Regions from separate parts of the Modestobacter sp. NPDC049651 genome, predicted to be linked through region 3. Evidence: riboswitches for the same ligand, from Rfam matches in the RefSeq annotation. Region 3 holds a riboswitch; each other region holds the start of a gene.
What was found. A riboswitch is a leader RNA that binds a small molecule or an ion and turns the genes downstream of it on or off. The one in region 3 is predicted to bind thiamine pyrophosphate.
Positions count from the first base shown of each region.

Region 1: linked by a shared signal. The riboswitch ahead of AB0J00_RS16015 (ECF transporter S component) and the one ahead of thiO (glycine oxidase ThiO) in region 3 are both predicted to bind thiamine pyrophosphate.
Region 2: linked by a shared signal. The riboswitch ahead of thiM (hydroxyethylthiazole kinase) and the one ahead of thiO (glycine oxidase ThiO) in region 3 are both predicted to bind thiamine pyrophosphate.

Region 1 is NZ_JBFAOG010000012.1:15,753-22,355, forward strand. It holds gene AB0J00_RS16000 (ATP-binding protein) at 1-176, opposite strand, end outside; gene AB0J00_RS16005 (energy-coupling factor transporter transmembrane component T) at 457-1,227, opposite strand; gene AB0J00_RS16010 (ABC transporter ATP-binding protein) at 1,224-2,624, opposite strand; gene AB0J00_RS16015 (ECF transporter S component) at 2,624-3,223, opposite strand; TPP riboswitch at 3,221-3,327, opposite strand; gene AB0J00_RS16020 (S53 family peptidase) at 3,345-4,916, opposite strand; gene fabG (3-oxoacyl-ACP reductase FabG) at 5,077-5,832, shown strand; gene AB0J00_RS16030 (SDR family NAD(P)-dependent oxidoreductase) at 5,936-6,603, opposite strand, start outside.
Region 2 is NZ_JBFAOG010000003.1:271,846-278,448, reverse strand. It holds gene AB0J00_RS06850 (TenA family transcriptional regulator) at 1-630, opposite strand, end outside; gene thiD (bifunctional hydroxymethylpyrimidine kinase/phosphomethylpyrimidine kinase) at 627-1,451, opposite strand; gene thiE (thiamine phosphate synthase) at 1,448-2,092, opposite strand; gene thiM (hydroxyethylthiazole kinase) at 2,092-2,889, opposite strand; TPP riboswitch at 2,872-2,965, opposite strand; gene AB0J00_RS06830 (hypothetical protein) at 3,057-3,677, shown strand; gene AB0J00_RS06825 (LamG-like jellyroll fold domain-containing protein) at 3,674-5,065, shown strand; gene AB0J00_RS06820 (DUF222 domain-containing protein) at 5,142-6,533, shown strand; gene AB0J00_RS06815 (GNAT family N-acetyltransferase) at 6,557-6,603, shown strand, end outside.
Region 3 is NZ_JBFAOG010000003.1:11,912-18,514, reverse strand. It holds gene AB0J00_RS05655 (NAD(P)H-binding protein) at 1-919, shown strand, start outside; gene AB0J00_RS05650 (type II CAAX endopeptidase family protein) at 916-1,710, shown strand; gene AB0J00_RS05645 (thiamine phosphate synthase) at 1,718-2,293, opposite strand; gene AB0J00_RS05640 (thiazole synthase) at 2,290-3,102, opposite strand; gene thiS (sulfur carrier protein ThiS) at 3,104-3,304, opposite strand; gene thiO (glycine oxidase ThiO) at 3,295-4,431, opposite strand; TPP riboswitch at 4,435-4,529, opposite strand; gene AB0J00_RS05625 (amidase) at 4,622-5,887, shown strand; gene AB0J00_RS05620 (polysaccharide deacetylase family protein) at 5,892-6,603, opposite strand, start outside.

The DNA.
Region 1 (6,603 bases), on a different contig from region 3:
TCGTTGCGGTCGGCGACGGCGGCGTCGGCGGGATCGGCGAGCGCGGCCAGGTCGCGGCGCAGCTGGGCGCGGACGCGGGGCAGCTCGGAGATCGAGTTGAGCTGCCAGGTCCAGCCGTCGTGCGCGGGCGGGGGTGGGGACGACGGCCAGGCGAGCCGTGCCGACTGCCCGCTCACGTCGTCTCCCTGCATCCCGGCCGCTGACGACTCAACGGCGAACCCCTGTCTTGGCCCCGGACAGCTCTCCCAAACCTGATCGAGACTGTGAACCACACCTCACCCCGGTTCGCCGTGGGCCGCCGGTCGGCGTCCGCCGTCCCTCTTCTCATCGGCGGGCGGAGGCGCGTTCTGCACGCCAGCGCGGCACCAGCTGCGGACGGGGTCGCTCACGTCGGCCCCGCCCCCGGTCGGTCCTGCACACGCGCACCGTAGGGCACGCGGACCCGGTGCGGAACGGTCAGCCGGCGAAGACCACGTGCCACGACCCGGTGAGCACACCGACCGTGAGGGCAACGGTGCAGACCGCGACCGATGCCGCGACGAACCAGGCGTCGGCGGCCCGCAGCCGCGACCCCCGGGCGTTGCTGCGGGCCAGCCCGGAGCCGAACCCGCGGGCGTCCATCGCGGTGGCCAGCCGGGAGCCGCGCCGCACCGCGCCGACCAGCAGCGTGAAGCCGGTGCCGGCCGCCAGCCGGACGGCGGCCACCGGGTTGCGCCCGGCGTCCACGCCCCGAGCCCGGCGGGCCAGCCGGATCGTCTCGAACTCCGCGGCCAGCAGCGGCACCAGCCGCAGCGCCGCCAGCGCGCCGTAGGCGAACCGGGTGGACACCCGCCAGTGCACGGTCAGCGCGTCGGCCAGCCGCACCGGGTCGGTGCTCACCGCCAGCAGCAGCCCGGGCAGGGCCAGGGCGACCACCCGGACGGCGAGCGCCAGCCCGCCCAGCCACGGGTCGCCACCGGTGCCCGCGCCGAAGGCCACGTTCACCCAGGCCACGCTCGCCGCGCTGAGCAGCAGCGGCCAGGTGCGGCGCAGCACGTCGGCCGGCGAGGTGAGCCCGGCCGCCGGCAGCAGGGTCAGCTCGGCGGCGAGCACCAGCAGCGGCGTCACCAGCCCGCCGCTGACCAGCAGCACCACGGTGACCACCACGATCGCGGTGAGCTGGGCGACCGGGTTCACCGCCGACAGCCGCACCGGCCGGGCGGCGCCCAGGGTGAGCGGGGCGCTCACCGGGCGCCCACCGGGGCGCCGAGCGCGAGCTCGTCGTCGGCGAGGGCGGCGACCACCACCGGGTCGTGGGTGACCAGGCACAGCGCCCGGTCGTCGTCCTGCTGCTCGGCCAGCAGCGCCACCAGCTCCGCCCAGGTCTCCCGGTCCTGCCCGAAGGTCGGCTCGTCGAGCACCAGCACCGAGGGCCGGGTGGCCAGCGCGGTCGCCACCGACAGCCGCCGCTGCTGACCGCCGGAGAGGGTGAACGGGTTGGCCTCGGCCAGCGCGGCCAGCCCCAGCCGGTCCATCAGCTCCTCGGCCCGCCGGCGGGCGTCGGCGTCGCCGCTGCCGGCGCGCAGCGGGCCCAGCGACAGCTCGTCGCGCACCCGGCCGGTGAGGAACTGGTGCTCGGGGTCCTGGAACACCGTGCCGATCCGGGTGACCAGCTCCGCGGCGCGCCAGCGGGCCGGCTCCCGGTCCGGCCGCCGCAGCCCGGCGGTGAGCGCGGGCCCCGCGACCACCCGGCCGGTCGTCGGCGCGCGGAGCCCGGCCAGCAGCAGGGCGAGCGTCGACTTGCCGGTGCCGTTCGGGCCGGTGACGGCGAGCGTGCGGCCGGCCGGCAGGACGACGTCCACCGGCGCCAGCGCCGGGCTCGTGCTGCCGCGGTGGGTGAAGCCGGCCGCCACCGCGGTGACCAGCGGCGGGCCGTCGGCGCGGGCCGGGCGGCGCACCGGCAGCCGCAGCGGCACCGGCCGCCAACCGGGCGGGTGCTCGACGGTGCCGCCGCCGGGCAGCAGCTCGACGACGCGGTCGACCAGGGGCAGCCACGCCGCCACGTCGTGGTCGACGACCACCAGGGTGGCCCGGCGGTCGGCGAGCGCGGAGACGACGGCCTGGCGCACGAGGTCCCCGCCCGGGGGGTCCAGCTGCGCGGTGGGCTCGTCGAGCAGCAGCAGCCCCGGCCCGCCGGCCAGCGCACCGGCCAGCACCAGCCGCTGCTTCTGCCCGCCGGACAGCGCAGCGGTGGGCCGGTCGCGGCCGTACGGGAACCCGACCGCGGCCAGCGCGGCGTCGACCGCGGGCCAGATCTGCGCCGGCGGGGTGCCGGTGTTCTCCAGGCCGAACGCGACGTCGTCCCCGGCCCTGCTCATCACCAGCTGGGCGTCGGGGTCCTGGAACACGATCCCGGTGCCGGAGCTGCCGGTGACGGTGAGCTCGCCCTCGGCGTCCCCGGTCTCCAGGGGCAGCAGGCCGCCGAGGGCGCGCAGCAGCGTCGACTTGCCCGCGCCGGACGCGCCGGTCAGCAGCACCCGCTCACCGGGCCCGACGCGCAGGTCGACGTCCCGTGCGGCCCAGGCCTTGCGCGTGGCGTAGCGGAACCCCCAGCCGGTCAGCCGGACCGCAGCCGGCCCGGCCATCAGACCCGGGTGCGGCCGGCGGCGCCGAACGAGGACAGCGCCCCGCTCGCCGCGAGCGCCCGGGTGAGCAGCATGCCGCCCGCGCCGGCGATCACCGTGGTGCTGGCGACGACCAGCAGCAGGTAGGTGGTCTTCCAGCCCGCCGTCCAGTCCGGGTAGTAGTTGAGGAAGTCCAGCACCGCCGCGGCGACACCGGAGAGCGCGCCTGCCAGCAGCGCCTGCAGCCAGCCGAACCGGCGGTAGCGGAACAGCGCGAACGCGACCTCCGCCGCAGCGCCCTGCAGCAGGCCGTAGAGGATGACCAGGGTGCCGAAGTGCGAGCCCAGCAGCGCCTCGACGGTGGCGCCGATCAGCTCGGCGAACAGCGCGGCGCCGGGCTTGCGCACCACCAGCGGCGCGACGACCGCGGCGATCAGCCACACCCCGTAGAGCACCGCCTGGCTGGGCGGGAAGCCGGCGAACGCCGGGGTGAGGGCGTTCGACAGCAGGCTCCACGCCCAGAAGACGACGCCGAGAGCGACGCCGAGCACGGCGGTGACGACGATGTCGACGGTGCGCCAGCGGGTGCCCGCCGACGGACGGACGGCCGGATCGGCCATGACTCTCTCCAGACTCCCTACGCCGGCATGACCCGGTTCAGGTTCGAGGGTCTGCGGTGGTCCGCACTCTCAGCGCCCCTGCCGGCGCTCCCCTGTCGTGTGTTCTGTTGTGCCGGCGACCTTAGCCGAGGTCGCCGCGCAGCCGCGCCAGAAGGGCCTCGCCGTCGGGTACGCCGAGGCCGGTGCACGGGTCCCAGCCGGGGCCGGCGCGGTAGGCGCCGTTGCTGCCCGTGGTCACGTCGCGCAGGCCCGGCGCCGGCTCTCCGGCCTCCAGGCCGGCGTAGAGCGCGGGCTGCAGCAGACCCGGCCGCCGTCCCAGCGCCTGCGCCAGCCGGCAGGTGAGCGCGCTCCACAGCGGTGAGACGGCGCTGGTCCCGCCGATGACGGTGTCCCGGCCGTCGACCCGCACCTGGTAGCCGGTGGCCGGATCGGCGTCCGCGGCCACGTCGGGCACCCCGCGGCCCGGCCGGCCGGTGTCGGCGTCGCCCGGCACCCCGACCGCGCGCTGCCACTGCGGGACCGGGAACACCGCGCTGACCCCGCCGCCGGTGCCCCCGTTGCCGGCACCGTGGAACCAGACGGTCTCGCTGCGCACCGCCCCGGTCCCGGGGTCGGCGTGCAGCGTCGTGCCGCCGCAGGCGAGGGCGTGCGGGCTGGAGGCGGGGAAGTCGACGTGCGCCTGCCCGTCGGTGGCGTTGTCGGTGCTGCCGTCGTCACCGGACGCGGCGCAGACGGTGACGCCGAGCGCGGCGGCGTCGGCCAGGGCGTCGTCCATCGCGGTGCGCGCCTGCGCGGTCCACTCGTCCTCGCTCTGCCCCCAGCTGATGCTCACCGCGGTCGGCGTCGGGTCGGCGTGCACGGCCGTGCTGAGCGCGTCGAGGAACCCCCGGTCGGTGTTGGGGGCGAAGTAGACGACCAGGTCGGCGCCGGGAGCGAGCGCCCCGGCCACCTCGATGTCCAGCAGCACCTCGCCGTCGGCGCCGTCCGGATCACCCTCCGGGGTGTTCGCGCCGTCGTCCACACCGACCGCGGTCACCCGCGGCGGGTCGGTCAGGCCGATCGACTGCCAGTACGCGGCGAGGTCGGCGTCGGTGTAGCCACCGCCGAGCTCCAGGACGGCCAGCGTCTGCCCGCTGCCGTCGGTGCCGGCGGGGAACCGGTAGACCCGGCCGAGCTCCAGCGGGCTGAACGTGGTGTCGACGGCCGTGGCCGGCCGGAACAGGGCACGGGCCTGCGGCCGGTCGTCGAGGCCGAGCACGGCGGTGACGATCTCGGCGAGCGGTGCGGGCACCGCCAGCGGCCCGCTGCGCTGGCGGTGGGTGACCGGTCGGCCGGTGACCGGGTCCGGCGACCGCACCTCCGCGAGGTCCGCGGCGAACACCCGGCGCAGCGTCGCGACGTCGCCGCGCACGTGCACCCGGCGCGAGGCGGCGTCCTCGTCGACCACCTCGAGCCCCTCCGCGGTGAGCGCGGCGCGCACGGCGGCCAGGTCGGCGGGGTCGGCACCGTAGGCGGCAGCGAGCTCCTCGCGGCTGAGCGGCGCACGGGCCGGGCCGGCCGGGGGCAGCTCGGCGCGGCGGCGCAGGACGACCGTGACGTCCACCGGGGCGCTGGGGTCGAGGTCGCCCGCCGGGCGGGCGGCGGGGAGCGGGCGGCGGGTGCTGCCGGGCAGCTGCGGGCGGTCGTCGGCCATGCAGGCAGGGTGCGCCCGGGGGCCGACAGTTGCGCGGCGGGACGGCGTGTTGCCGGCCTCCCGCACCGGCCCCGGCAGGAGCCCGCACGCGGCTGGTGCTATGCCTGTGGGGGACACGGCGCGCCTCCGCGCGCCCACCACGACTCGACGAGGAGACGCAGTGGCACAGCAGAGGACGGCGATCGTCACCGGCGCGGCGCGCGGGATCGGCGCGGCCATCGCCAAGCGGCTGGCATCCGACGGCATGCAGGTCGCGGTGCTCGACCTGGACGAGGGCGCCTGCGCGGGCACCGTCGAGGCGATCCAGGGCGCCGGCGGCGAGGCGCTGGCCGTGGGCGCGAACGTCGCCGACGAGGCCAGCGTGACCGCCGCCGTCGAGCGGGTCGCCCAGGAGCTCGGCGCCCCGACGGTGCTGGTGAACAACGCCGGGATCACCCGCGACAACCTGCTGTTCAAGATGTCGGTCGACGACTGGGACGCCGTCCTGGGTGTGCACCTGCGCGGCGCCTTCCTGATGAGCCGGGCCGCCCAGAAGCACATGGTCGCCGCCGAGTGGGGCCGGATCGTCAACCTCTCCAGCGTCTCCGCGCTGGGCAACCGCGGCCAGGTCAACTACTCCGCGGCGAAGGCCGGCATGCAGGGCTTCACCAAGACCCTGGCCATCGAGCTGGGCCGCTACAACGTCACCGCGAACGCCATCGCCCCGGGCTTCATCGAGACCGAGATGACGATCGCGACCGCCGAGCGGGTGGGCGTGCCGTTCGAGCAGTTCAAGGAGATGGCCGCCAAGGAGATCCCGGTGCACCGGGTCGGCCAGCCCGAGGACATCGCGCACACGGTGTCGTTCTTCACCAGCGAGGCGGCCGGGTTCGTGTCCGGCCAGGTCATCTACGTCGCCGGCGGCCCCCGCGCCTGAGGCAGTGATCAGGTGACCTGATCACCGGCTGGCCCCCTGCAGCAGCGTTGGTGCAGGGGGCCAGTCGTGGATCAGGGGACCTGATCCACGCTGCGGGCCCCGCTCAGCCCTCGGTGCGGCGGTCGGGCCCGCCGTGCAGGCCGCGGCGGGCCATCGCGGCGGTCAGCGCCGTCCACGCCCGCGGCGGCACCAGCCGGGCGGTCTTCATGAGCAGCGCCATCGGCAGCGGGAAGACGATCTCCGCCTTGTCCCGGGCGATGCCGTCGGCGATCGTGCGCGCCGCGGCGTCCACCTCGACCCGGAACGGCATCGGGAACCGGTTCCGGTCGGTCATCCGGGTGCGCACGAAGCCGGGGTTGACCGTCTGGACGACGACGCCGCGCGGGGCCAGCGACCCGCGCAGGCTCTCCAGCAGGCTGATCAGCGCGGCCTTGCCGGCGTTGTAGGCCTCGGAGCCGGGCAGCCCGCGGTAGCCGGCGACCGACGCCACGCCCACCAGCCGCCCCCGCCCGGCGGCGAGCATCTGCGGCACCACCGCCTCGAAGGTGTGCACCGCACCCATCACGTTGACCTGCAGGTGCTCGGCGAACAGGTCGGAGTCCCACGGTTCCACGTGGAACCGCGACCAGGTGCCGGCGTTGGCCACCACCACGTCCAGCCCGCCCAGCGCCTCGCGCACCCGCTGCCCGGCGGCGACGGTGGCCGCCCGGTCGGTCACGTCGACCGGGACGGCGACCATCCGGTCCCCGGCCACCGCGGCGAGCTGCTCGG
Region 2 (6,603 bases), 260 kb from region 3:
CCGCCAGAACTCGAGCTCGTAGCGGGTGGCGGTGGCGAACGCGCGGTGCATCGCCGGCACGTCCGCCGGGGACCGCTCGGCGGCGGCGTCGACCAGCGCGCGGGCGCGGCGGGCCGACTCCTGGAAGGCCGGGTCGTCGTAGGTGGCCACCCAGCGGGCGTACGGGTGGTCCGGGGCGCTGCGGGCGGTCGCGGCCAGCCGCACCCCCGTGTCGGCGTAGACCCAGTAGCAGGGCAGCACCGCGGCCGCGGCGACCGCGTAGGGCGCCGTCGCCGCCGCCGCGACCAGGTAGGACACGTAGCCCAGGCAGGACGGCGAGTGCAGCAGCTCCTCGCTCGCCGGCGCGAGCAGCGGCGAGCCGAGCAGGTCCGCGTGCAGCGCCAGCTCGACGGTGCGGGTGACCGCCGCGGACTCCGCCCAGAACGCGGCGGCGTCCGGGTCGGGGGCGCGGGCGGCCAGCAGCGCCAGCGCCTGCGCGTACCCGGCCAGGTAGAGCGCGTCCTGCTCCAGGTAGTGCCGGAAGGCCGCGGGGGCGAGCGTGCCCTCGCCCAGCTCGGTGAGGAACGCCAGCTCCTCGATCGCGGCGCGCAGCCCGGCGGTCGCCGTCCAGGCCTCCTCGGTGAAGGTCACGCGGACCACCAGCCGGCGAAGTGGTGCACCGGGCCGTGCCCGTGCCCGACGCCGAGCGCCGCGCCGGACTCGAGCGCGGCCTGCAGGAAGTCCCGCGCCCGCTCGACCAGCGGCACCCAGTCGACCGGGTTTCCCGTGGAACGTTCCCGGGCGGCGAGCGCCGCGAGCGCCGAGGAGAGCGTGCAGCCGGTGCCGTGCGTGGCGGTCGTCGCGACCCGCGGCCGGCGGGTGGTGGTCACCCCGGCCGCGGTGACCAGCACGTCGACGCTCTCGTCGCCGCCCAGGTGGCCGCCCTTGAGCAGCACCGCGGCGGGGCCGAGCGCCCGCAGCGCCTCGGCCTGCCCGGCCAGCTCGTCGAAGCCGGTCGCCGGCGCGGTGTCCAGCAGCGCCGCGGCCTCGGGCACGTTGGGGGTGATCAGGTCGCTGACCGGCAGCAGCTCGTCGCGGACGGCGGCGATCGCCTCCTCGCTGATCAGCCGGTCGCCGCTGGTGGCCACCATCACCGGGTCGGCGACCACCGGCCCGGCCGGCCGGTCGGTGAGCAGCCGGGCGACCTCGCGGACCACCTCGGCGGTGCCGAGCATGCCGAGCTTGGTGGCGTGCACCGTCACGTCGGCGAGCAGGGTGTGCACCTGCAGGGCGACGAAGTCCGCCGGCACCCCGTGCACGCCGGTGACGCCCTGGGTGTTCTGCGCGGTGAGCGCGGTGAGGACCGCGGTGCCGTAGGTGCCCAGCGCGCTGAAGGTCTTGAGGTCCGCCTGCACACCGGCGCCGCCGCTGGGGTCGCTCCCGGCGATGGTCAGCGCGACGGCCGCACTCACCGGCCGATCGCCTTCCGCAGCAGCCGCGCGGACTCCGCCGGGTCGGCGGCCGCGCAGATGTCGCTGACCACGCAGATCCCGTCGACCCCGGCCGCGGCCACCTCGCCCGCGGTGTCGGCGTGGATGCCGCCGATCGCGACCGTCCGCAGCCCGGCCGCGCGGGCGGCGTCGGCGACGGCCCGCACCCCGGCCGGTCCGAGGGCGGCGCCGGCGTCGGGCTTGGTCGGGGTGGCCCAGACCGGGCCGATGCCGACGAGGTCGACCGTGCCGGCGGGCAGCGCGGTGACGGTCGCCAGCTCGTCGGGTGTGCCTGCGGAGACGCCGATCAGCGCGTCCGGGCCGAGCAGCCGGCGCACCTCGCCGGCGGGCAGGTCGTCCTGGCCCACGTGCACCCCGTCGGCGCCGGCGACCAGCGCGACGTCCACGGCGTCGTTGACGAACAGCGCGACGGTCGGCGGCAACACGTCCTGCACCGCTCGGGTGAGGGCCAGCAGGTCGCGGCGGGAGGCGGTCTTGTCGCGCACCTGGACGGCGGTGACCCCGCCGGCGACCGCGGCGGCGACGACCTCCGGCACCGACCGGGGAGCGGCCAGCGCGGTGTCGGTGACCAGGTAGAGCGTCGGGTCGAACGGCCGGCGCATCAGGACACCTGCGCCCCGGCCAGCGCGGCGGCGTCCACCGCGTCGAGCGCGTCGAGCCAGTGGACGGCGAACGTGCCGGGCCCCTCCGCGCGGGCCGCGGCGCGCTCGGCGGCGACCGCGACGTGGGCGTGCGCGGCCACCGTGCCGGTGAGCGGGTCGCCGGTGGCGGCGACGTAGGCGGCGACCAGCGAGCCGAGCGCGCAGCCGGCGCCGGTGGTGCGGGTGAGCAGCGCGGATCCGCCGCCGACCCGGACGGTGCGGGTCCCGTCGGTGACGACGTCGACCGGGCCGCTGACCGCGACCACGCCGCCGGTGCGGCGGGCGAGCTCGGCGGCGGCGTCCAGCGCGTCCTCGGGGGTGGCCGTGCTGTCGACGCCGCGGCCGCCCGTGCCGGCCCCCGCGGTGGCCAGCACCTCCGAGGCGTTGCCCCGCACGACGGTGGGCCGCAGCCCGACCAGCTCGGCGGCGAGCCCGGTGCGGAAGGTCAGCCCGCCGACGGCGACCGGGTCGAGCACCCACGGGGTGCCGACCTCCCCGGCGACCCGGGCGGCGGCCCGCATCGCCTCGGCGGTCGGCCGGGTGACCGTGCCGACGTTGACCAGCACCGCGGAGGCGACGGCGGCGAACTCGGCGGCCTCGTCCGGGTCGACCACCATCGCGGGGGCGGCGCCCACGGCGAGCAGCGCGTTGGCGGTCAGCGTCTGCACCACCGTGTTGGTGAGGCAGTGCACGAGCGGCGTGCTCCGGAGCAGTGCCGTCCGGGCTGCGGACAGAGAAGTGGCGTCCACCGGTGACATCCCTTCGCCAGTGCGAACTGGAGCAGGTTCGACGGGTGTGATCTCAGTCCCGGGTGGGACACCCCGTGCCGGGGCCGACCGTAACACCGCCACTTCTGGTCACCCTGCGGAGTGATCCGGTCACTCGACGGCTTCATCCAGTCGGGTCGACGCCCGAAGCTCGGAGCATGCGGAGACGACTGCGAGCAGCGACCCGGCGGGTTCCCCCGCGGGCTGCCCGCGTCGGCTCCGCCACGGCCGGCGGCCTCGCGCTGCTCGCGGCCGCGGGACTGGTCTGGCACTCGGCCTACGCCGGGTTCAGCGACGCCTCCGCCGCACGCAACCTGCCCACGGTGACCACCGGCACGATCACGCTGACCGACGACGACGCCGGCGGCAGCCTGTTCACCGTCACCGGCATCAAGCCGGGGGCCTCCGGCAGCCGGTGCATCCAGGTGACCGCGACGGGCTCCGCGCCGGTCGACGTCCGGCCGTACGTCAGCAACGTGACGACCACCAACGGCCTGGCCACCTACCTCTCGGTCACGCTCACCGCCGGAGCCGGCGGCAGCTTCAAGAACTGCAACGGCTTCACCGCGCTCCCCGGGGACGCCGGCGCCGTGTGGACCGCCCCGCTGAGCGCCGCCCCGCGCTCCTGGACGGCGGGGAAGCCGGGCTGGACGACGTCCGGCGCCGGTGCGGAGACCCGCAGCTACCGCGTCGACTGGTCGCTGCCGGCCAGCACGCCGTCGACCGCCCAGGGCGGCTCGGCCGGCGTCACCCTCGTCTGGGAGGCACGGACCCGGTGAGCACCTCCCCGTGGCGGCAGAGCTGGGCCGCCTTCCTCGTCTCCACCACCGCCCGCGCGGCCCTCGGCGTGCTCGCGCTGCTGGTGCTCGCCTCCACCGTCCCCGCGCTGCTGGGCTGGCAGGCCACCGTGGTGATGTCCGGCTCGATGGAGCCGAGCATCTCCCCCGGCGACGTCACCGTCGTCCGGCCGGTCGACAGCGCCGACCTGCACCGCGGCCAGGTGCTGCTCGTCGACGACCCCGACTCCCCCGGCCGGCTGCGGCTGCACCGGCTGGTCGCGGTCGAGGACGGCGGGCTGCAGCTGCGCGGCGACGCCAACGCGGCCGCGGACACCGCCCTCGTGGACCCCTCCGCGGTGCACGGGGTCGGCACGCTGCGGCTGCCCGGCCTGGGCCTGCCGGTGCTGTGGGCGCAGCAGGGCCGGGCGCTGCCGGTGGCCGGCACGGCCGTCGCGCTGGCCGGGCTGGTCGCCGCGGCGCTGCTGTACCGGCGGTCGCCGTCCGCGCCGTCCGGTCCGTCGTCCTCCGGGCCCTCCGGGTCGTCCGGACGGCGGTGGCGGCTGCGCGGCGGGTCCCGGCGCCGGTGGGTCGGCGCCGGCGCTGCGCTGCTCCTGCTGGCGGCCGTCCCGGGCGCCGCGCAGGCCACCTTCACCGCGAGCACCTCCGCCGCGGCGAACACGTTCTCGGCGTTCCGCTACTTCACCTGCGCCGGGGCGGCGTCCACCGCCGACGCCTACTTCCCGATGCAGGAGACCTCCGGCAGCACCGCGGCCAACAGCGGCCCCTACCCCTGGGTGGTCGGCACCTACAGCTCGGTGCGGCTCGGCCAGGTCGGGCCGAACTGCGGCAACGGGGTGAACAAGGCGGTCGCGTTCGACGGCAGCAGCAGCCTGCTCTACACGACGACCTCGCTCACCGACCCCGAGTCGTTCACGATCCAGCTCTGGTTCAGCACGAAGACGAGGACCGGCGGGAAGCTGTGCGGGTTCGGCAACGGCACGTACGGCTCGGCGTCGACCCAGTTCGACCGGCACGTCTACATGACCGACACCGGCAAGCTGGTGTTCGGCGTCTACCCCGGGCAGCCGGCCACCGTGACGTCGCCGAAGAGCTACAACGACGGCGCGTGGCACCTGATGACCGCGACGTTCTCCCCCGGCACCGGCATGCGGCTGTACGTGGACGGCGGCCAGGTCGCCGCTGACCCGTCGGTGACCCAGGCCGAGCAGTACACCGGCTACTGGCGGGTCGGGTACGACACCATCGGCCCGACCTGGCCGAGCGCGCCCACCAGCGAGCACTTCGCCGGCTCCATCGCGCACGCCAGCCTGGCCCAGTACGTGCTCACGCCGGCGCAGATCGCCGACCAGTACGTCGCGCTGAACTGACCGTCGGGCGTTCCCGCGGGAACGCCCGAGGTCGCTGACCTGCGGTTCTGTCAGACCCCCCGGGCAACATCGGTCCATGGGTGCCGCTGTCCTGACTCTCCCCTCCCCGACCGCCCCGACCCCGCCGGAGCGGTCCCTCGCCGACCTGGAGCGGGAGATCACCTCCGGTGCCGTGCGGCTGGCCGCGGCCACGGCCGCCTGGCTCGCGCTGGTGGCGGAGTTCGACCGGCGGGAGGGCTGGGGCGGGGTCGGGGTCCGCTCCTGCGCCCACTGGCTGGCCTGGCGGTGCGGCCTGGCGCCCGGTCCGGCCCGCGAGCACGTGCGGGTCGCCCGCGCGCTCGGCGCGCTGCCGCTGACCGCGGCGGCGTTCGCGGCCGGCCGGTTGTCGTACTCCAAGGTGCGGGCGCTGACCCGGGTCGCGGAGCCCGGCACGGAGGCGGAGCTCGTCGAGCTGGCGGGGCACCTGACCGCCGGCCAGCTCGAGCGGGTCGTGCGCGCCTGGCGACGGACGGAGGTGCAGGACGCGCAGGACGCCGCGGACGAGGCCGAGCGCATCGCGGCCAAGCGGACGTGCGAGTGGTGGTGGGACGCCGACGGCATGCTCTCCGTCCGGCTGCGGCTGGACGCCGAGCAGGGTGCGGCCTTCGTGACCGCCGTCGATTCGCGGGTCGAGCGCGACACCCGCCGGGACCGCGCGGCGGCGAAGCGCGCCGCCGCCCACGCAGCCGATCACGACGGCTGCGCCGGGGGTGAGGCGTTCCCGCGGGAACGCCTCACCGCCCGCCGCTGCGCCGCGCTCGCCGACCTGGTGGTGGACGGCGCCCCGGTCGGCCGGCGGGCCGGCGACCCGCCCCGCCGGGAGGTGGTCGTGCACGTCGACCACCAGGTGCTCACCGACGACGCCGCGGCCGGCCGGGCCCACCTGGCGGGCGGTCCCGCGCTCCGGCCGGCCCAGGTGCGCCGGATGATGTGCGAGGCCGCGCTGACCGTCGTCGTCACCGAGGGCGGGGAACCGCTGGCCCTGGGCCGGCGCCGCCGGCTCGCCAGCGCGGCCCAGCGCCGGGCGCTGCTGGCGCGGGACGGCGGCTGCGCCCGGCCCGGCTGCACGGAGACCAGGATCGAGCGGCTGCACGCCCACCACCTGCGCCGATGGGCGTTCGGTGGGCCCACCGACGTGTCGAACATGGTGCTGCTCTGCGACGCCGACCACGGGCTGGTGCACGACCTGGACCTCACGCTGTCCCGACGGGACGGCGGGCTGGTCGCGCGGACGCCGGAGGGCGCGCGCACCTGGGGGCCTGCCGACCCGGCGTGGGCCGTGGGCGCCGGCGGCGTCCCACCGCTGCTGCCGGCGAGCGCAGGCCGGCTGCCCGACGAGCTGCCCAGCGACGGGGAGCGGATGGAGCTCGGGCACGTGGTGTGGGCCCTGCTGACCCACCGGGACGCGGTCCGCCGGCGGGCCGCCTGACCGCCGCCTGCGACGATGCCCGGGTGAGCACCGAGCCCGTCCTGCGGGAGGCCCGCTTCGCCGAGCTGAC
Region 3 (6,603 bases):
CGGAGCATCCGGGTTCGTCGGCAGCCGGCTCACCCCGGCCCTCGAGGAGGCCGGCCACGAGGTGCGGGCGATGACCCGCCGGCCGGAGAGCTACTCAGGCGCCGGCACCCCGGTCGCCGGGGACGTCGGCGACGAGGCGTCGCTGCGGCAGGCGCTGGAGGGCTGCGACGCCGCCTACTACCTGGTCCACTCGCTGGACTCCGCGGACTTCCAGGAGAAGGACGCCGCCGCCGCGCGGGCCTTCGGGCGCGCCGCGGCCGACGCCGGTGTCCGGCAGGTCGTCTACCTGGGCGGCCTGGGCGACGACGCCGACGACCTGTCGCCGCACCTGCGGAGCAGGCGCCAGGTCGAGCGGTTGCTCGCCGAGGGCGGCGTGCCGGTGACGGTGCTGCGCGCCGGCATCGTCGTCGGCCACGGCGGTGTCTCGTGGGAGATGACGCGCCAGCTCGTCGCCCACCTGCCGGCGATGATCACCCCTCGCTGGGTGCACACCCGCACCCAGCCGATCGCCGTCGGCGACGTCGTCCGGTACCTGGTCGGGGTGCTGGGCGACCCGGCCGCGGAGGGCCGGACGTTCGAGGTGGGCGGCCCCGAGGTGCTCGAGTACCTGGAGATGCTGACCCGGGTCGCGGAGATCCAGGGCCGGCGGCTGCTGATCATCCCGGTGCCGCTGCTGACGCCGCAGCTGTCCTCCCGCTGGCTGGCGCTGGTCACCTCGGTCGACCTGCAGACCGGCCGCTCGCTCATCGACTCGATGACCAACGAGGTGGTGGTCCGCGACGACTCGATCCGGGAGGTCGTGCCGTTCGAGCCGATGACCTACGACGACGCGGTGCTCACCGCGCTGGGGGAACGGGCGAAGGCCCGCCGGGCCGCACGGCACGGCCGGACGGCCTCGGGCTTCGGGCGGGTCCGGTGACCCGTGCCCGCCGGCGGATCGGCCAGTCGGTCATCTCCGACGACAACCTGACCCGGCTGCTGGCCAGGGCGCCGTCCTGGCTGGTCGACAAGGTGCCGCGCGACCACCACGAGTCCGACGCGGCCTTCCGCCGCCGGCGGCGGGTGACCGCCGGCGTGTCGGTGGCCGGGGCGGGGCTGCTGGGGGTGTCGCTGTCGCAGAAGCCGGACACCCCGGCGTTCTACGCGCTGACCCTCGGGGTGGCCGGCACCTGGGTGGCCGGCGGGCTGGCGTCCGGGCCGCTGCACCTCGGGTGGATCCAGACGCCCCGGGCCACGCTGCGCCGACCGCTGCTCACCCCGGTCGTCGGCGGGGCCGCCGCGTTCGGGCTGTTCTACGTCGGCGCGCTGGTGGCCAAGCGCATCCCGCCGCTGGAGGCCGCGGTCACCCGGGTGCTGCGCTACGCCCAGCAGGGCAACCCGGCGCTGGTCACCACCACCACGCTGGCCAACGGCCTGGCCGAGGAGGTGTTCTTCCGCGGGGCGCTGTACGCCGCGGTCGGTACCGAGAACCCGGTGCTGAAGTCCTCCGCGGTCTACACGCTGGCCACGGTTGCCACCCGCAACCCGGCACTGGTGCTGGCGTCGGTGCCGATGGGCCTGCTGTTCGCCTTCCAGCGGCGGGTCACCGGCGGCATCCAGGCCCCGGCGCTCACCCACCTCACCTGGTCGGTGCTGATGCTGCGGTTCCTGCCGCCGCTGTTCCGCGACAAGCCCTCGATCGACGACCCGCGGGCCCCCCAGCACGGCTGACCGCGGGTCAGGCCAGCGCCGCCAGGTAGGCGGCGGTCAGCGCGGGGTCGCGCATCAGCGGGCCCATGACGGCGACCCCGTGCGCGCCGGCGGCGAGGCAGCCGGCCACGTCGTCCGGCTGCACGCCGCCCAGCGCGTAGGCCGGTGGGCCGCCGGCCAGCAGCGCGGCCAGCCCGCCGGTGCCCAGCGCCGGCCCGTACCCGGGTTTCGACGCGGTCGGGAACACCGGCGACACCATCACCCAGTCGCAGCCCTCGGCCCGGGCCCGCGCCACCTCGCCCGCCGAGTGGCAGGACCGGCCCAGCAGCGGGGGACGGGGCGTGGGGACGGCGTCCCGCGCGGCCAGGTGCACGGCGTCGTCCGGGGCGAACCCGGCCGCGCCGCCGACCACCAGCAACCCGCCCACCGGGGCGAGCAGCGCGCGCAGGTCGGCGGCGATCGCCCGGCGCTCGGCGTCGGGCAGGTCCTTCTCCCGCAGGACGACGGCCCGCGCGCCGGCGGCGACCGCGGCCGCGACCGTGTCGGTCAGCCCGCGCGGTGCCTGGGTGCGGTCGGTGAGCACCAGCAGCCGGGGTGGGCTCACAGCTCGGGCAGCCCCTGCATCTGCGTCGACGCGCGGGCCGAGAAGCGACGGGGGATCCGCCCGGCCCGCGCCGCCAGCCGGCCGCCCTCCACCGCGTGCCGCATCGCGGCGGCCATCGTCTCCGGCTCGCGGGCGCGGGTGACGGCGGTCGCCAGCAGCACGCCGTCGCAGCCGAGCTCCATGGCCAGGGCGGCGTCCGAGGCGGTGCCGATGCCGGCGTCCAGGATGACCGGCACGTCGACGAGCTCCCGGATGAGCGCGATCGCGTGCGGGTTGCGGATGCCCAGCCCGCTGCCGATCGGGGCGCCCAGCGGCATCACCGCGGCGCAGCCGAGGTCGGCCAGCCGGCGGGCGACGACGGGGTCGTCGCCGGTGTAGGGCAGCACGGTGAACCCGTCGTCGACCAGCTGCTCGGCGGCGTCCAGCAGCTCCACCGGGTCCGGCAGCAGGGTGTCCTCGTCCCCGATGACCTCCAGCTTCACCCAGTCGGTGCCGAACGCCTCGCGGGCCAGCCGGGCGGTGAGCACGGCCTCCCGGGCGGTGGCGCAGCCGGCGGTGTTGGGCAGCAGCTGCACCCCGCACCGGTCGAGCACCGCGAGCATCGCGCCGTCGCTCGCCGCCTCGACCCGGCGGAGCGCGACGGTGACCAGCTCGGTGCCCGACGCGCGCACGGCCCGCTCCAGCGCCTCGAGGCTGGGTGCGCCGCCGGTGCCCAGCAGCAGCCGGGAGGTGAAGGTGCGCCCGCCCAGGACGAAGGGGTCCGTCACGGCGGTCCCGGTCGGGACGGGGTCGGTCTCGGTCACGGTCATGTCAGCCTCCGGCGGTGGGGGCGAGCACCTCGACGGTGTCGCCCGGGGAGAGGGTGGTGCGCTCCCAGCTGCTGCGCGGGACGACGCCGCCGTTGAGGGCGACGGCCACCCGGCTGTGGCCGGCGCTCCGCTGGGCCACCAGGCCCGCCACGGTGGCGCCCTCGGCCAGCTCGGCGGCCTCGCCGTTCACGGTCACCTGCACAGGACCTCCTGCTGCTCGAAGCGGTCTCGGGTGAAGGGCGCGGCGACCTCGGGCAGCACACCGGTGGCGAGGAACTCGCCGACCGCGTCGCCGGTGACCGGGGTGAGCAGCACGCCGTTGCGGTGGTGGCCGGTGGCGAGCACCAGCCCGGGGACGCCGGACGGACCCAGCACCGGCGCGTTGTCCGGGGTGCCGGGCCGCCAGCGGGCCAGGGTCTCGGTCAGCTCCAGCTCGGTGACGCCGGGCAGCACCTCGACGGCGTCCCGCAGCAGCTCGTACACGCCGCCGGCGGTGACGGTGTCGTCGAAGCCGCGGTCCTCGACGGTCGCGCCGACCACCAGCCGGCCCTCGCCGTAGGGCACCAGGTAGACGTGCCGGCCGCGCACCAGTGCCCGCACCGTGCCGGTCAGCAGCCCGTCGGCGCCGGCCATCCGCAGGACCTGCCCCTTCACCGGCCGCACGGGCAGCGCCGGGACGCCGGGCAGCCGCCCGCTGTGCGCGCCGAGCGCGACGACGACCTGGTCGGCGGCCAGCGCGGTGCCGTCGGTGAGCTCCAGGCCGGTGGCGCGGCCGCCGTCCACCCGCACCGCCGCGGCCCGGCCGGGCACGAACCGCACACCCGCGGACCCCGCGGCGGCCAGCAGCGCCGCGTGCAGCGACCGGCCGTCGACCGAGTGGTCGCCGGGCACCAGCAGCCCGCCGCGCAGCCGCGGGGTCAGCGCTGGCTCGCGGCGGCGGGTGTCCCGGGAGGAGAGCCGCTCGGCGGCCAGCCCGAGCTCGGTCTGGAAGGCGTGCAGCGCGTCGAGCGCCCGCATGTCGTCGGCGTCGAAGCCGACGACCAGGGTGCCGGCGGTGCGCAGCCCGACCCGCCGTCCGGACGCCGCCTCCAGCTCCGCGACGAACGCCGGGTAGCGGTCCAGCGAGGCGGCGCACAGCCGCAGCAGCGCCTGCTCGCCGTAGGCCGCCTCGGTGACCGGCGCGAGCATGCCGGCGGCCGCGCGCGACGCGCCGGCGCCCGGGGCGTCGTCCACCACGGTGACCGCCAGGCCGCGCTGCGCCGCGCGCCAGGCCACCACCAGCCCGACCAGGCCGCCGCCGGCGACGAGCACGGCACCACCGCTGCGCACTGCACGCTCCCCACGCCGGCATTACCCGGATCAGGTCCCGCGGTCGGCAGCGTGTCCAGCCGCCCTCTCAGCCCGGTCCACCCCGGGCTCCCGCACGTCTGCCCGCCAGCCTAGGCCCCGGCCGGCGGCCTCCCGAGCTGCGGGGTCGCGTGCGGGTCGCCCGGCGCCCGCTTCGTGGCAGGCTCCCGATGTGACCGTAGACACCCCGGACCGCGCGGCCTCGCGTGTCGCCGCACGGGCCGCCGAGGTGGCGGCGGCGACCAACGCCGTCCTCACCCGGATCGACCCGCCGCTGGCGCACGCCGCCGACGGTCCGCTCGCCGGGGTGCGGGTCGGCGTCAAGGACAACATCGACACCGCCGGCGTCCGGACCACCTGCGGCTCGCTGTTCTTCTGCGACCGGGTGCCCGACGCCGACGCCGAGGTGGTCGCCCGGCTGCGGGACGCCGGTGCCGAGATCGTGGCCAAGCTGAACCTGTCGGAGTTCGCGGTCGGGGTCACCTCGCAGAACTCCGCGGCCGGCCCGGTGCGCAACCCCTGGGACCTCGACCGGGTGCCCGGCGGGTCCAGCGGCGGGTCGGGGGCCGCGGTCGCGGCCGGGCTGGTCGACCTGGCGCTGGGCACCGACACCGGCGGCTCGGTACGGCTGCCGGCCGCGGCGTGCGGGGTGACCGGGCTGCGGCCGGGCACCTCGGTCGTGCCCGGCGTCGGCACCTTCCCGATGTGCGAGCTGGTCGACACCGTCGGCCCGATCGCCCGCACCGTCGACCTGGTCGCCCGGGCGTTCGCGGTGCTGGCCGGCCGGCCGGTGCGCGCCCCGCAGCCCGCCCCGCCGCGGCGGATCGGGCTGCCGGAGCTGTGGTTCGACGACCTGGACCCCGGGGTGGCCGAGGTGGTGGCGGCGGCCGCGGACGACTTCGCCGCGGCCGGCAGCGAGCTGGTGCCGGTGCAGGTGCCCGGCATCGGCGCCGCCCAGGACGTGCTCTACACGATCGTCTACGCCGGCCTGCTCGACGTGCACCGCGACCGGCTGGGCACCCCCGACCTGTTCCACCCCGACACGCTGGCCCGGGTCCGGCTGGGCGAGGGGCTCACCGAGGGCCACCTCGAGCAGGCGCTCGCCGTCCGGGCGGAGTACCAGCGCGGCCTGGACGAGGTGTTCACCGAGGTCGACGTGCTGCTCACCCCGACCCTGTCGGACGACGTCCCGCGGGCCGGCGCCGGCGGCGACGTGCGCACCGTCACCCGCCGGCTGATCCAGCTGACCGCGCCGTGGTCGCTGCACGCCGGCCCGACGCTGGCGCTGCCCGCCGGCCGGCACCCCCGCTCCGGCATGCCGGTCGGCGTGCAGCTGACCGCCGCGATCGGCGGGGAGGACCTGCTGCTCGACGCCGGCGCCTGGTTCCAGCAGCAGACGTCCTGGCACACCCTGCGCCCGGCCTGCGCGGTCGACTGAGCGGTCAGGCGGTGCCGGTGCGCTGGGCGGTGGGGACGTCGTCCGCGCCGCCGGTGCCCGCGGCGAGCAGCCGGCCGGCGCTGGTCAGCGTGATGCCGCGCTCGGCGACCCGGCGCAGCACCCTGGGCAGGGCCCGCACCTCGACCTCGCGCCGGGCGGCCAGGCCGGCGGTGAACGCCGTGCCGGGCTGGAACGTGCCGCGGCCCAGCCCGTCGTGCAGGTCGACGACGTCGCCGGGGGAGACCAGCGCGCCCAGGTGGTCGGCGACGACGTCGGTGGTACCGACGCCGTCCGGCCCGCGGGTGCACGACCACACCCAGACGTCGTAGCCGAGCTCGGCGCAGACCCGCAGCGCGTAGCCGGTGACCATGCCGCGGGGCGGGCGGAACCCGGCCAGCCGCTGCCCGACCAGGTCCTCCACCGTCTCCGCGCAGCGGACGATCTCCTCGCGGGTCTCCGCGGGGGTCAGCCGGGTCAGGTTGAGGTGGCTCCAGGTGTGGTTGCCGAGCTCGTGCCCGGCGGCGACGACCTCGCGCAGCAGGCTCTTGTGCGCCACGGCGTTGTGCCCCATGACGTTGAACGTCGCGGTCACCCCGGCCTCCCGCAGGGCCTCCAGGACCCGCGGGGTGTACTCGGGGGTGGGGCCGTCGTCGAAGGTGAGCGCGGCGAGCGGCCGGGTGGTCGGCACCGACCAGATGACCCGGTTCATCCCGAAG